Regions from separate parts of the Thalassospira sp. A3_1 genome, predicted to be linked through region 1. Evidence: predicted binding sites of a transcription regulator. Region 1 holds the regulator's gene; each other region holds the start of a gene.

Region 1 (5,336 bases):
CTTCTGGTCGGTGACCAGGAGTTCGACAGTGCCAAAACCCTGTCGGCCTTTGCACTCGGTCTTGTTCTTTTCCTCGTCACCTTGGGCCTGAACGTGTTTGCCCTTAAGGTTGTTCAGAAGTATCGCGAGAAATATGACTGATATGGCATCGCTTATGGAAGATAGAGCCGCCGCAAAAGTGATCTCTGGCAATCTGCACACGCCGGTTGACTGGGATAGCCCGAAAATTGCCCGCAACATCAAAAGGCGGTATGCGGCGGAACGCCGGTTCAAGATTTATGGCCTGAGCGCGATTGCCATCGCTCTTATGGCGCTTGTCGTGCTTGGCTATTCGATTGTTTCGAAGGGGTATAGCGCCTTCTTCCAGACCTATGTTCAGCTCGAAATTCATTTCGATCCGGCTGAAATCGATCCGGACGGAACAGGTGACCCCGCAGTTATCGGTCGCGCCAATTTTGATGGTCTGGTCAAGGAAGCATTGCGCAACCGGTTCCCGGATGTAACCGATCGCCGCGAACGCCGTGACCTTTATGACATCGTTTCGGGCGGGGCATCTTACGACCTGCGCCAACGTGTGCTTGATAATCCGAGCCTGATTGGACAGACCCGCAAGGTCTGGCTGATTTCGGGTGACGATTTTGATATGCTCAACAAGGGTTATATCAGCGCAGATACAGATGAAGGCGACCGTCGCCTGAATGACCAGGAACTCGGCTGGTATGACGCCCTGACCGCCGAAGGCGCTGTTGAAAAGCAGTTTCACACGCGGTTCTTCACCAATGGTGACTCACGCGAACCGGAACTTGCCGGCATCTGGGGGGCCGCGGTCGGGTCGTTCTATACTCTGATTGTGACGCTTCTCCTGTCATTCCCGATCGGTGTTCTGGCCGCGATTTATCTCGAGGAATTCGCCCCGAAAAACCGTTTCACGACAATTGTCGAAGTCAATATCAACAACCTTGCGGCTGTACCTTCCATCGTGTTCGGTCTTCTCGGGCTTGAGGTCTACCTCAATGTCATGCATCTGCCGCGTTCGGCACCGGTTGTCGGTGGTTTGACGCTGGCACTGATGACCCTGCCGACGATCATCATCGCATCGCGCGCAGCGATCAAGGCGGTACCGCCGTCAATCCGGCAGGCTGCCCTTGGACTTGGGGCATCACCGGTACAGACGGTGACGCATCATGTGCTGCCGCTGGCAATGCCGGGCATTCTGACCGGAACCATCATCGGTATGGCGCAGGCGCTTGGTGAAACCGCACCGCTTTTGATGATCGGCATGGTGGCATTCATCGTTGATGTTCCGGGGGGCGCGCTTGATCCGGCGACGGTTCTTCCGGTGCAGATTTATCTGTGGGCTGACAGTCCGGAACGAGCCTTTGTCGAGAAAACCTCGGCGGCGATCATGGTGTTGCTGGGCTTCCTGATCCTGATGAACGGATTGGCCGTGTATCTGCGCAAGAAATTTGAACGGAAGTGGTAAAATGGCTGTTGTAACTCAAAGCGCAATGACGGCAGAGCCGTCAGTCACTAGCCCGAAAATGACGGCCCGTGACCTTAATCTTTTCTATAGCGACAACCAGGCGCTTTTCGATGTCAATCTTGACATTGTCGAACGTCAGGTTACCGCGCTGATCGGTCCGTCGGGCTGCGGCAAATCGACCTTCCTGCGCTGCATGAACCGCATGAATGACACGATTGACGGTGTCACGATCAACGGCAAGGTGACGCTTGATGACCGTGACATCTATGACAAGGCCATCGACGTTGTTCAGTTGCGTGCCCGTATCGGCATGGTGTTCCAGAAACCGAACCCCTTCCCGAAATCGATCTATGACAATGTGGCCTATGGTCCGCGTATTCATGGTCTGGTGAACTCGCGGGACGAGCTTGACGAGATCGTCATGACCTCGCTTGAACGGGCAGGCCTTCTGAAAGAAGTCAAAGACCGCCTGCCGGAACCAGCGACCGGTCTTTCGGGTGGGCAGCAGCAGCGCCTTTGCATCGCACGTGCGGTTGCCGTCAGCCCGGAAGTCATCCTGATGGATGAGCCGTGCTCGGCGCTTGACCCGATTGCGACCGCAAAGGTCGAGGAACTGATCGACGAACTTCGTTCGAACTACACCATTGTGATCGTAACGCACTCCATGCAGCAGGCGGCCCGCGTGTCGCAGCGCACGGCGTTCTTCCACCTCGGCAAGCTGGTCGAAGTGGGCGAAACCGATCAAATTTTCACCAATCCCAAGGACGAACGCACCAAGGGATACATCACGGGTCGCTTCGGTTAATTCCGGGCAGGAGTATTTTAGATGGCCGACGAAAAACACCATATCGTCAGTTCGTTTGACGAAGAACTGACCCGTTTGAACAATATCATCTCGCAGATGGGCGGGCTTGCCGAAAGCCAGCTGATTTCTGCGATCCGCGCAATCGTGAAGCGGGATTCGGAACTGGCCGAAAAGGTCATTATTTCCGATCATCGTATCGATACGCTGGAACAGGAAGTACAGGATTTTGCCGTACGTCTTCTGGCCCTGCGTCAGCCGATGGCAGATGACCTGCGTCAGGTGGTGACAGCACTTAAACTTTCCAACGATCTGGAACGTATTGGCGATCTGGCGAAAAACATTGCCAAGCGCGCGCAGGTTCTCAACCAGGTGCCGCCGATCCGTCCGGTTCAGGTGATCCCGAACATGGCGAAGCTGTGCCAGGAAATCATCAAGGACGTTCTGGACGCCTATATCGAAGGCGATGCGGAAAAGGCCCAGCGTGTCTGGGCGCGTGATCAGGAAGTTGACGATATGTATAACTCCCTGTTCCGTGAATTGCTGACCTATATGATGGAAGATCCGCGTAACATCACGGCATCGACCCATCTGCTGTTTATTGCCAAGAACATCGAACGTATTGGCGATCACGCGACCAATATCGCCGAAACGATCTATTACCGGATCAAGGGTGAAGACCTGCCGATGGATACTCGGCCAAAAAATGACGCGGCGAATTTCGCTGTCGTAGAACCGAATGAGTGACACTGGAGCATAGGAAGATGGACCCAACGGTTCTTATCGTCGAGGACGAAGCTGCAATCGTAACCATGTTGCGCTACAACCTCGAACGCGAGGGGATGCAGGTTGTCGAAGCCGGAGACGGTGACGAAGCGTTGAAGATTCTGGCTGAAACCCATGTCGACCTGGTCCTTCTGGACTGGATGTTGCCGGTAATGTCGGGGATCGAGGTTTGCCGCCAGATCCGCCGGAAACCGGAAAGCCGCGATTTGCCGGTGATCATGGTTACCGCGCGTGGCGAAGAAGGTGACCGCATCCGTGGCCTTGATACCGGTGCCGACGATTATGTGACCAAGCCATTCGCGATTGGCGAATTGCTGGCGCGTATTCGCGCGTTGCTTCGCCGATCCGGCCCGGCGCAACCACAAGGGCAGTTGATCTATTCCGATATCGAAATGGATCTGGCCGCCCATCGTGTCAGCCGTAACGGCAAGGCCATACATCTTGGCCCGACCGAATTCCGTCTGCTGCGTTACTTCCTCGAACATCCGGGGCGGGTTTTCTCGCGCGAGCAGCTTCTGAACGCGGTTTGGGGTCCGAACATCTATGTCGAAACCCGAACGGTTGACGTACATATTCGCCGCCTGCGCAAGGCATTGAATGACGTCAAGGGAACGCGCGATGTGATCCGTACGGTTCGTGCCGCTGGTTACGCACTGGATGTCGAAGCCGCCTGATCGCGGTTATTCCGGAAGGTGAAACGAAAAACCCCCATCCTTATGATGGGGGTTTTTGTTTTCAGGTGGTTTTCCTGGATTTTACCGGTTTGGCCGATTTTGATGCCGGATCTTCGGTTTTCTGGCGCGCGGTGCGTGGCGCCAGTTCGTTCATCAGAAGCATATCGGCACGACGGAACTTGGCAATTTCGGTATCGATATCTTCCTGCGGGATGTCGCAGGCTGCCAAAACATGGTCGGACAGGCGCAAACCGGTTTCGAGTACTTCGGGGATGGCGGCATCCGCACCGCTGCGTGACAGGGGCCCGATATGGGTGATGTCCTGTGCGCGGGCAAAGATTTTCAGGTGTGGATAGTGCTGGCGCAACAGGGCAACCGTCTTTTCGGTTGCGTGTGGGTTCCCCATGGCAACGGCGGCAATATGGGCCTGTTCTGTATGGGCCGCTCGGAATGTTTCCGGACGTGATCCATCTGCAAAATAAACCGGCAGACCTTCGGCACGGCCGCGTGAAACCTGCTGGGCATCGGATTCAAGAACGATGAACGGGATATCCTTGGTACGCAGCAGACGGGCCAGAACCCGGCCGACACGCCCGCAACCAATCACCAGAACATGCTTCTGAATGCCATCGGTTTCATCTGAAATTTCGCTAAGCTGATCGTTTTCCTTGGGATGAAGTTTCTGTTCGATCCGGTGGCCCAATGAAATCAGGGAGGGGGTCAGACCCATCGAAATCGCGACAACCGGGATCAGCATTACGGCGATATCAATCGGAACCGCGCCATTCTGCGATGCCAGTGCCAGCATGACAAAGGCAAACTCGCCGCCAGCGGCAAGGCTCATGGCAACCCGGATCGATGATGCCCGGTTAAAGCCGATCAACAGGGATAACCCGAAAAGGACCGCCGCCTTAACGACCAGCAACCCGATCAGCCATAAAATGATGGTACCGGCTTGACCAATGACGACATTGGCATTCACCGACATGCCGACTGACATGAAGAACAGCGACAGGAAAACCCCGCGAAATGGCGAAATGTCGGCTTCGATCTGATGGCGGAATTCGGTTTCGGCAAGCATTACCCCGGCGATGAAGGCACCAAGCGCCATCGAAAGACCGGCGGCCTCGGTCAGGGTACTGGCAGCCAGAACGACAAACAGGGTGCCGATGGCAAAAAGTTCGGGATTTTTAAGGGACGCAATATAACGAAACAGTCGTGGCAGCAGATAACGACCGGCCAGCAGCAGGACGGCAACAGCGCCGACCCCACTTAACGCGCTGATCCATGGGCTGGTTTCGGTTCCGGCCTTGCCAGCGGCCTGCACCATGATCAAGAAGGGACCAACCGCGACGTCCTGCAACAGCAGGATGGCAAGGGCTGCACGGCCGAAACGGGTATGCAACTGGCGTTCATCGGAAAGCTGTTTAAGGATAATGGCTGTTGATGACAGGGCCAGTGCTCCGGCAATCACGATAGAGGCGGGCATATCGTAATTGATCAGCAGCAATACACCGAACATCACCGCCATCGTGACGCCGATTTGCAGAAATCCAAGGGTGGCAAACCGGCCGCCAATCACGCGCAATCG
Region 2 (5,336 bases), 440 kb from region 1:
GTTTCTGTTCGTCGGTTTCGGTATCTTCGCCAACCAGCATCGGCGCATTATCGACCCGGCGACGATGGCTCAGCGTTTCACGCAGGAACCCGACGCCAAACACCGCCCCAACCGCGATATGCGTCGAACTGACCGGAAGGCCAAGGGCGGATGCCACAATCACCGTCAATGCCGCCGACAGAGCCACGGTATAGGCCCGGATCGGATCAAGCTTGGTGATTTTCGATCCGACCGTCTTGATCAGTTTCGGCCCGAAAAGGATCAGACCCGCCGAAATACCAATCGCACCAATCACCATCACCCAGATCGGGATCGGGGCCGATGTCACGATCTGACCGCTATCAACACCCGAAACGATGGCGGCCAACGGACCGATGGCATTTGCCACATCGTTTGACCCATGCGCGAATGACAAAAGGGCTGCCGACACAATCAGCGGAATACGAAACAGCGATGCGATTTCCTTGCGCCGCCCGGTCATGCTGCGCGATGCCCGCAGGACCGCCTTGCGCACCGGGAAAAGGGTCACGAAAAACGCACCAATGCCGATCAGAACAACCTGCCAGGTCTCGGTTTTCCAGACCTTCGATATCCCCTTCATCATCAGATACATGGTAAAGGCCGACACCATCACACCGACCAGGATCGGCACCCATTTGCGGGCCGCCTCGACACGGTTGTCGGTATAAAGAATTCTGAACTTGATAAAGGCAAGGAACCCGGCGGCAATCACCCCGCCCAGAACCGGCGAAATCACCCAGCTTGCCGCAATCGTGCCCATGGTCGGCCAATTGACCGCGCCAATGCCGACGGCTGCCATACCGGCCCCCATCACCCCACCGACGATGGAATGGGTGGTCGAAACCGGCGCACCAAGCCACGTGGCAAGGTTAAGCCAAAGGGCGGCTGCCAGAAGGGCCGCCATCATCGCCCAGACAAAGGTCTGCGCATCGGGCATCTGCGTCGGGTCGATAATGCCGTTCTTGATCGTGCCGACAACATCGCCACCGGCGATAATCGCACCGGCGGCTTCAAACACGGCTGCAATCAAAAGGGCGCCAACCATGGTCAGCGCCTTTGAACCAACCGCCGGTCCCACATTGTTGGCCACGTCATTGGCGCCGATATTCAGCGCCATGTAACCGCCAATCACCGCGGCGGCGATCAGGAATCCACTTTGCGGCAAGCCACCCATATGAAAGGCGACAAAGGCGCTGCACGCCAAAAGAAAGACAAGCGCAAGTCCGAGCTTCGCACTCAGGGAAGCAGTCTCACCGACACCCGCATCCATGCGGCGCTGCCATTTGAGATCCTTATCCAGAGCGGTTTTCTTTGCGACCATGATCAACCGTTACTAAAAAGGGAATCGACGCGCGGATCATGTCGAAGCAAACCCGGTTTGTTAAGGTTTTTTTGCCTTTTTATGACAGCCATGTCCCAAAGCCCCCCGTCAAAAGCAAAACGGCCCCGCATTGCAGGGCCGTTTCGTCGTTTAGGGCCGTGTCAGAAAATCACCGACCGAACTGGTTCAAAAGCCCTTTCAGGACATCCTTTGCCGCGTCCTTGCCCGAACTTCCCGAACCTGAGGACCCGCTATCGGATGAACCACTCCCGCCCAGTGCCTTATCAAGGATATTATCCAGAACCTTGATCGCAACCTTGTCCATGCGCCCGGTAATTGCCGGGTTGCTGATATTGCCCTTGGCGTAAACGCTGAATGGCGGCAATTCTTCGATTTTCTTGGAAAAATCGAAATCTGCCTGGGTGTCCATCTGCCATTTCGGCAGATCAAGGGTCGCATCGGCGTCCGCCGTTCCCACGCGCGATACCGCTTCGACACGGGTGGTTTTGGCAATCCCGTTGGTGATGGCGATATCGGCTTCAAGGCTCTGAACCAGATCGTTGTTACCGACCCCTTCAACCACCATCGCCTGCGGTCCCTGCTGCAACAATGCCTGAATGTTCAGCTTCGGATCTTCCGACCGCTTGTCGGCATTGCTGAACCGGACATTATTGAGAACAAGGTTCGCCGTCCCGTTCAACGCACTGACCAGCTTGCGCGATGTATTGCCCGATGCGGTCACATCAAACTTGGTCGCCGCCCCGCCAATCACCGTGTCATTGGCAACCCGGATCGGGGCCAGTTTTTCGATATCCGCGCTGTCAAGGCTGCCTTTAAGCGCCAGTTTCGGCGTATCGGAATTGCGCGCATCAAACGTGCCATCAATCGAAAGATCCCCGTCACCCAGAAGGCCGGTGAATTTCTCGATGGTCAGAAGCCCGGTCACAAGCGTCGCCTGAAGGTCCGGCTTCACAAGGCTGTAGGTATCGAAATCAAGCTGATCAAGTGCCAGCGAAACATCGGCATCAATCGAACGCAGGGCCGATACATCAATCACCGTGTCATCCCACGGCGTGCCATCGCGGGCATCGACCGTCGTGACTTTCATGCCTGTTGGCATATTGAATGCCGCACGGCGCGGACCACTGCCGCCTTCCGGCATCAGACCGGCGCGTTTGGCGGCCGGCACGAACGGATCGACATTCAGCGTCCCGCCCGAAAGGGCAACAGAAAGTTTCGGTTGTTCGCCGCTGGCATCAAAATCGACATCACCCTTGGTTTCAAACGGACCGATGCCGAACTTCGCGATATCAAGCGCAACATTCTTGGCATTGCCCTTGACCGTACTATCCAGAACCAGACGCCCCAGATTGCCCGACGGTTCATAAGTCGGTGCCACCAACGGCAATACACGGTTCAGGCTCGATGCCTGCATCGCAAGTTTGCCGTCAATGCCTGGTGTCGCGCCAAACAGGTCCTGCAACACCCCATTCAATGCCACCTGCATCAACGGGTTGGACACATCAAGATCAAGGTTCGGGCCGGTCACCGGACCATTCAGCCCGACATTGGCCTGAATACTTTTATATTCGCTTGCCGGTGCCGGAAGCGTAATACCCGTCAGCTTCGCCACTGGCTCCAGCGTTTTGGCCGTGACCTTAAGCTTAAGCCCCTCGAATGCCGGAACGGCAATATCGCCACGGAAAACCCCGCTGGCACTTGCCGACAGACCGACCGCATCCGCCACCGCAAAATTATTCAGCTTGATCTGCGAACCGGTCAGGCTGCCATCAATGGAAATACCCTTGATCGACACACCCGATGAAATGATTTCATCCGCCGCCAGCCGATAATTGGCCGCAATCCCGTCAAGTGGTGCCAACGCATCCTTGATGGTTTTGACCATGGCATCGCCGCCCGCCGCCGGTCCCGAAGACGGGGCTGCACTGTCCGAACCACCCAACGCCGTGCCGGAACCGGACGCAGCCGGATCACTCGCCGTCGCACCTGACGCCGCATCACCATTGGCGTCCGTCGGGGCCGCGCTGATATACTGATCCAGATTGATCCGGTCCAGTTTCAGACCGATGCCAAGGGCAGGCAATCCCTCGCCGCTCAGATTGGCGACGATGGCCCCGCGAATGGCCGTATCGTCGATCCGCATATCCAGATCGGAAATATCAAGCTTGTCGGGTGTTCCCTTGATCCCGCCGGTCAACGAGAAACGGCGCAGACGGTCGGCACGGATGCCATCGACATCCGCCCCAAGCCAGCGCGCCACCGCCCGAATATTTTCCGATGCCACCTCATAGGACAGGGCCGCACTCGGTTTCGGACCCTCGCCCGAAATGCTGCCAAAGACGGAGAAATCGGTTCCGCCCGGAAGCCCCGCCGAAACTTCGTTCAGCGTCACCTTGCTATTGGCAATCGCGGCATTGATCCGCGCATTATGCACCGGCGTCTGGTTATAGATCAGGGTTTCAACCTCAAAATCAATCGACGCGGTCAGATCGGCCGGGATCATCGGCCCATTGGCCGCACCCGATTTTTTGCCACCCTGCGACGGGATCGACTGGCCACCTGTTGCATTCCCGCCATTCGCCGGGGCGGCATCGCCATTGCCATCTGTGCCCGTGTCCGTACCGCCTGCCGGGGCGGCACCATCGCCCATATGGGTCAGGACAAGGATTGAATCGAGATCAAGCTGATTGAAACGAAGCGCCACATCGGCCTTCATTTTCGGATCCTGATCAATCGCAATCGCGCCCGATCCACGGGTTTCGCCAAACCGGATCGTCAGGTCATTGACCGTAACCGATTTGGCATTAGCCGCAACCTGCCCGCCCAGATTGAAAGGCTTCGCCGCGATATCGGGGATATCGGCACCCTCACCAGCAATCCTAAGGGCGGCTTCACGCAGATCATCGAACTTGCCGTCAATCTGGCCGTTAAAGCCCGGATATTCCGCCGAAAGATCAACCTGACCGCTGACATTGATGCCACCATCAACCTTGTCGATGCCGATCTGCATGCCAACCGGGAACGGTCCGGTCTGGCTGACCTGACCGACATTGAAATTAAATGTCAGCGGAATCCCGCGATAGAAAACATAACCTTCGCCCTCGGCCGGGCCATTCAGGCTATCGGCCGACACGCCAAGGGTCAGCCCCTCGATCCGCTCCGTGCTGCCCGGCGTGTGATACAGGATCGTGGCATTTTCGATTTCAAGACGGTCAATCTGGATCGTGCTGGCAAAATCGGATGAACCGGCATCACTGCCCCCCGGCTGCGCTTCGGGTGTTGCCGCATCGCCTTCGGGTGCCGGTGATGGTGACGGGGTTGCGGATGGCGGTGTCGTGATCGTGCCGGCATCCGGGCCGCTTGGGGTGGCCTGTGCCGGATCAAATACCAGATTGTTGCTGCCATCCTCGAACGTCTCGATGGAAATCACCGGATCGATCAGGCTGATTTCGGTGACCTGCACATTGCCGGTCAGAAGCGGCATCAGGGCCACCGAAACGCGGACTTCCTCGACCGATACCATGTCGGGGTCCTGCGCGCCGGGCAGGTTGCTGAGTGTCACCTGCTCGACCGAAAGAGCCGGGAACGGCAGGACAGACATTGAAAGATCGCCGCGAATATCAAGATTGCGGCCGGTTGCTTCACGCACTGCCTGGGTGATTTGTGGCTTGTAACCGTTCCAGTCGATCAGGGATGGAATGATCAACAGGGCGGCGATGATCACGACCAGAACGGCACCAATCACGGCAAGGATCTTTTTCAACAGTCCGGCTCCGCTTTTTGCTCGGCACTCTGGAAACCGACGGCTCGGCAGAGTGCAATGTTATGATTTGATTCCAGCAGCATATGGCTCATACCGCTCGTCGCAACAGAAAATGGCAACAAGTTGGTTGATGATGCCGTTTACGTGCTTATCCGGTACGGATTTTTCCCTTTTGCCGGTTCACATATGTATTTGTGACCAAAACCGCCT
Region 3 (5,336 bases), on a different contig from region 1:
TCGGCAACGTCCCGGTCGCCGCGGCGTTTTTCGGCCAGAAGCCGGTGGGCGTTGTTGATGGCGCGTTCGCCACCTTTGACGGCTACATACATTTTATCTGACCTCGATCCGGGTGGTGCGCGGAAGGGCGGCGATTTTGCGATCCGCGGCAAAGATGACATCGACACCGCAGGGGAACAGATGATGGTTTTCCGCGCGCCATGCGTGGAAGGCTGCGGGCAGGCCGGGCACGGAAAGGTTCTGGCTGTCCTTGATGCCCGGGCCTTGCAGGATCATGTCGGCCTTGTCCGATATGTCTTCGACCATCAGGATCAGGGTTGCCGACTGATCAGGATATTCGGCATTGCCGATGGGCAGCTCCTTGATGAAGGCGAGATCGCCATCAAGGCGGGCAACGGCAAAATCGGCGGTGCATGCGTTGCTGCTGATCGGGCTGCCGCAATGGAATTTCAGATGGGCGTTTGCCGCGTCCGATGCGCAATCAGGTGACAGCCAGATTGTCGTATCCATATCGGCCATGGCCAGCAGGAACGCGGTTGCGGACTTGTTCAGGCCGGCCGGTGCGGGGACATCAAGCGGCAGATCGTAAATGCGGCCGGGATGGGCCATGGCATCCAGAAGGGTGCGGAAAACGGCATTGGAATCAAAGGCAGCATTTTCAAAACCGCGCAGCAGGTCGGCTGTCCGGGGTTGCGGGATCATTCGTCTTCTCCTCGGACCAGGGTAAAGAAATCGACCTTGGTGGCGGCGACCTTGCGGGCGTTTTCGCGTTTTGCCTCGGCCTGCTGGTGGGCCAGCATGTCGATGAAATCGGATGCGGTGTCGTCGCGCTGCATGATGGCATCAAACAGGGCGGCATATTGCGCCTGTATGCGGTCGCGACCCTTGACATAGGCATGACCGACCGTGCCATCGGACAGGGTGATCGCGCAGCGTGTGACCGTCATTTCGCCAAGGTTGAAGCGCTGCCCGGCCCCACCGGCACGGCCACGCACCATGACCATGCCGATTTGCGGTTCGCGCAGGTGGCTCCATTGCTCATCGGCAAAATGGTCGTGCCATTCCTGTTCTAGAATTGCGCGGTCTGTGCGTGCCAGTACCGCCATCCAGCGCTGGCGGGCCTGTGTGGCGGGATCGATGATTGATCCCTGGTCTGATCCGGATTGCGGGGCGGGTTGCGCCGTCATCTGTATGATCCTTCTATGCGGGTATCGACAAATTCAAAATTTGTCTAGACGTCTATACATATTCACGTTATAAGACGATTACGCGCGCTTGGCAAAGGTCTTGCGGTGAAAGTTTTGTGAATGGGGATTTCGATGGATTGGGAAGCCGGGCTATCTATCTGGAAGCAAATCGAAAAACAGCTTCTTGCCGATATTGCCAGCGGGGTCTTTGCCCCCGGTGACAAAATGCCGACCGAGATGGAACTGGTTCGCAGATTCGGTGTTAATCGGCATACGGTGCGACGCGCGATGTCAGCCCTTGTCGATGCCAATGTCGTGCGTGTCGAACAGGGGCGGGGGGCGTTTGTGCAGGAACAGATCCTTGATTATCCGCTTGGCAGCAAGACACGTTTTTCCCAGATCGTATCGGGGCGCCATCGTTTGCCCGACAAACGGCTGATTTCATCTGAAATCCTGAAAGCCAGCGCGACCATCGCCCAGTTTCTCGATGTCAAACCGGGCACACGGGTTGTCGAACTGTTTTCAGTATCCGAGGCCGATGGCATTCCGCTGGCGGTGGCGACAAGCTACCTTCCGGTTGCCCGGTTCGAGGGGATTGTCGAGATATTCACCCAGACAAAATCCCTGACCGAGGCGTTCAAGCATTTCGGGATTGATGATTACAGCCGCAAAACCACGCGCATCAGCGCCCAACTGCCATCATCACGGGTTGCCAGCCTGCTGAAACAGGCCAAAAACCGGCCGGTGATATCCACAGAAAGTGTTGACGTGGACGCAGCCGGTGTCCCCATCGAATACGGGATCACCGCCTTTTCCAGCGACCGGGTTCAGTTGATTGTCGAGTAGCCTGCTTAGTTTTTGGGTTTACGGCACCAGAACTGATACATGTTGGTAAAGGTGTTAGGGAACTCGTGTTCGAATTTGTTCCACGGAACAAGGCGTTCATTGCCCTTGAGCTTGCTATTGATCTCGGTGCGCTTCGCGGTGAAATGATGTTGCGGGCGTAGTTCAAAATCGATGAATTCCAGACCCAGCTCATCAAGGCATTCCCGGATTTGCAGTAGGTTGAAACGGTGCTCCTGCACGTGGAATATCAGGTCGCGGCAGGCACTCAGGCTATAGAAATCCGACCGAATACCCGGTTTGAAGGCAAGTTCTTCGTCGCCGGACAGAATATCCTGTCGGCATTGCCGGATGTCGTCCGCACCCGGGCCATAGCCTTTTTGCGCGATATATTCCCGCGCGGCCACGATATCCTCGCGCGCCAGTTCGCTATAAAGGCCGATGCGCATAAGCCCGCCGGGCCGTAAAATACGTTCCAGAACGCGCCAGCCTGCCATCGGGTCATCCATGTGATGGAGCACACCCGAACATTCGACAACATCGAATGTCCTGTTCATGTTTTCCAGTTGCAGGATATCGGCCTGCCCGAATTCGATATTGCGAATGCCAAGATTTTCGGTCTGGCGTTGCGCATACGCAAGGCTGGCAAGGCTGAGATCGACGGCAAGTACGCGAACGTCGGCAAACCGGGTTGCAGTATGCAGGCTGTGCTGTCCGGTGCCGCAACCGGCAACAAGAATTTCCGGCTTTTTAGGTGTGACATAGTCACCCAGATCCATCAGCAACGGATTGCCACGCAGCAAGTCACCAACCGGGCGCCCTGTTTTGCTGATACCGGCGTGAATCCAGCGCGGATAAGGGTTTTCCTCGTATTGGGCGCGGACAATTTGCGAAATCTTGTCGTCGATGCCGGTGAGGTTGGGGATTTTTGTGCGCAGTTCGCGTTCCTGCAGCGGTTCGTCAAGCTGGCGACGGATGACGTCGGCCATTTCGTCGGGCCAGGTTGTCGTTTCAAGGCCCGTGGCCCAGTCATAATCGATCAGTGCGTGATAGCAGCACAGAACGGCAACTTCTTCCGGTGCGGGATTTTTGCCTTCCGCCAGATTGTCCTGAATGGCCTGCTCGCGTTTTGTAAGCGCAGCCCTTTCGTCCTGATCAAGGACATAGACATATTCATTGTTAAAGCATTGTGCTGCCAGTGCCGCGAGGAATGGCAGATAGTCGGCAAGGGCTGTGGGCGGAGGATCAAGCAGCAAGGCCCGCCGGATGGCGGTCAGGGCAAATTCGAACTGCGCATTGGCAATCGGAACAATATGAAGCATGCGCAGGAAAAGTGGTTCGCGCTGCAAAGCCGCAATGTCATCGGCATCAACCTGATCGGGCCGGTTTTGCCAGTCGGCATAGTGCCTGATTACGGCTTGGAACGCTTCCTTTAACATCAGCACGGACAATACCGGTATCGCAAGCCCGCCCGGGGTGATCTCGTCAGAGGCCAGCATCCGCATCAGGATGTCTTCAAACTCGGCGCTGCTGGTTTGAGTCTGGTAGCCCTCAATCGTATTAGCTAGGGCAAAGAAATGCCGGTTCTCGCCTTTTTCCAGCCGCAACGCATTTGTGTGATGCCGGATGGCGTCCTCTACCCGGCCAAGGAGTTTCAGGGCAATCGCGGTGTCGGTCTGCAAATCTGCATCGTGTGGATTAAGCTTCAAGGCAGCCTTATAGTGATTAAGGGCTTCGGTCGGCCTGTTTTGCCCTGCCAATGCATTTCCCAACCCCTTGTGTGCGGCGAAATGCATCGGATTATGTTTCAGGGCAATCTTGTAATGTTCGACTGCCTCGGCAAAACCCTGCCGGTTGCCGAGAAGGGCGGCAAGGTTGCTGTGTGCTTCTGTATAGGACGGATTGATCCGGATTGAGGTGCGATAATGTTCTTCGGCTGCTTTGGGATCGTTTAACGCCGCCAGCGAAACGGCAAGATTGTTATGCACCACCGGATTGTAGGCAGCACCCTTTAACGACTTGCGCATCAATTCGATGGCTTTGCGATAATTGCCCTTCTGATGGTGGCAAAGGCCCATCAGATGCAGGGCTTCGGGCTGGTTGGGGATCATCTTCAGGATTTTTTGATAAAGGATAATCGCATCGGAAATGCGCCCGGCACGCTGATGGTTCAGCCCCATCTGCAAAACCTGCTCCAGCGTTATATTGCCTGTGCCATTACCCTTTGCCATCGTTGCTCCGTTCCCCCGAAATGAATTTCATGCTGATCCTTACCGCATTTTGCGCGGCAAGCGTTTGTATGGCGTTAATATTCCCGCCCCGGGCGGGCCTTGTAAACCGGGAAGCTTAGTTTGAAGCGTATGGCGCTGGCGCGCAGGGCGAAGGAGCACAGGAAGGCGATCAGGGCGACCGGGGCACGCGGAAGCGACAGGATATCGGTGCCGATCACATAGATTGATGCGCCGAGGAGCGCGCAGGTGATGTAAATTTCCGGGCGCAGGATCAGCGGGATTTCGTTACACACCACATCACGCACCATGCCGCCAAATGTTGCGGTGATGGTACCAAGGATGATCGCGACCAGCGGCGATACGCCAAGGTTAAGGCCGATAGCCGCCCCCGTCACGCCAAACATCGCAAGCCCAAGCGCATCAAGCCAGATCAGTGCGACATAGCGCCGTTCGACCAGATGGGCGGTGAAATAGGTGAAGACCGCACTGCCGATACAGGTGATGACCCAGGCCGGATCCCTGATCCAGAAAACCGGAGTGGCGCCGGTGATCACGTCGCGCACCGTGCCGCCGCCAATGCCGGTAAAGGTCGCGATCAGCACGAAGCCGACAATATCCATCTGTCGGCGGGATGCTTCCAGCGCGCCGGTCACGGCAAAAACCGCAACGCCGGTCAGTTCAAGCCAGTAGATGATTTGCGTAATGGTCATAATGTCGTTTCATCACTGTTTCGATTGCGGATCAAGTCTGGTGTAACCTTTGCGTGCCCGGCTTAAAAGAGTTTTGGAACTGCCGATTTTTCAATATGTTGGAAATAACCCGGCCAAACGGAAGGACATCCTGAAAAATGTTTTCATGGTCGGGCTTAAAATGGTCTGTGCGATATCTTATATTTTGCGCAAGACAAGATAAGCCGCATTCCAAAAAACAGCGGCATACAAACAGGGCAACCAACAAACGTGCTGCCCTATGGGAAGTGTGAGGATTGACTGTGAAAAGCCTTTCGCGGGTGGGTATTCGTATCCAGATCGCGCTGGCCACGGCGGTGCTTGTCGCTGCTTTGGCAGGCGTTATG

The links. The regulator PhoB, encoded in region 1, activates phosphate uptake and scavenging genes when phosphate is short. The targets are predictions, from matches to a motif close to TNTCATAAAACTGTCA.
Region 2: J7395_RS00985 (inorganic phosphate transporter) is a predicted target of PhoB. The motif match lies at 1,414-1,429, and genes of this name have one in related genera.
Region 3: phnF (phosphonate metabolism transcriptional regulator PhnF) is a predicted target of PhoB. The motif match lies at 1,294-1,309, and genes of this name have one in related genera.

What each region holds. Positions count from the first base shown of each region.
Region 1 covers NZ_JAGHQQ010000001.1:643,470-648,805, reverse strand. Annotated here, with positions in the region: gene pstC (phosphate ABC transporter permease subunit PstC) at 1-141, shown strand, start outside; gene pstA (phosphate ABC transporter permease PstA) at 134-1,483, shown strand; gene pstB (phosphate ABC transporter ATP-binding protein PstB) at 1,485-2,288, shown strand; gene phoU (phosphate signaling complex protein PhoU) at 2,310-3,032, shown strand; gene phoB (phosphate regulon transcriptional regulator PhoB) at 3,050-3,745, shown strand; gene J7395_RS02940 (cation:proton antiporter) at 3,807-5,336, opposite strand, start outside.
Region 2 covers NZ_JAGHQQ010000001.1:207,114-212,449, forward strand. Annotated here, with positions in the region: gene J7395_RS00985 (inorganic phosphate transporter) at 1-1,342, opposite strand, end outside; gene J7395_RS00990 (AsmA family protein) at 1,512-5,126, opposite strand.
Region 3 covers NZ_JAGHQQ010000002.1:23,783-29,118, forward strand. Annotated here, with positions in the region: gene J7395_RS07095 (carbon-phosphorus lyase complex subunit PhnI) at 1-92, opposite strand, end outside; gene phnH (phosphonate C-P lyase system protein PhnH) at 94-702, opposite strand; gene phnG (phosphonate C-P lyase system protein PhnG) at 699-1,187, opposite strand; gene phnF (phosphonate metabolism transcriptional regulator PhnF) at 1,320-2,033, shown strand; gene J7395_RS07115 (class I SAM-dependent methyltransferase) at 2,039-4,261, opposite strand; gene J7395_RS07120 (trimeric intracellular cation channel family protein) at 4,336-4,971, opposite strand; gene J7395_RS07125 (sensor domain-containing diguanylate cyclase) at 5,253-5,336, shown strand, end outside.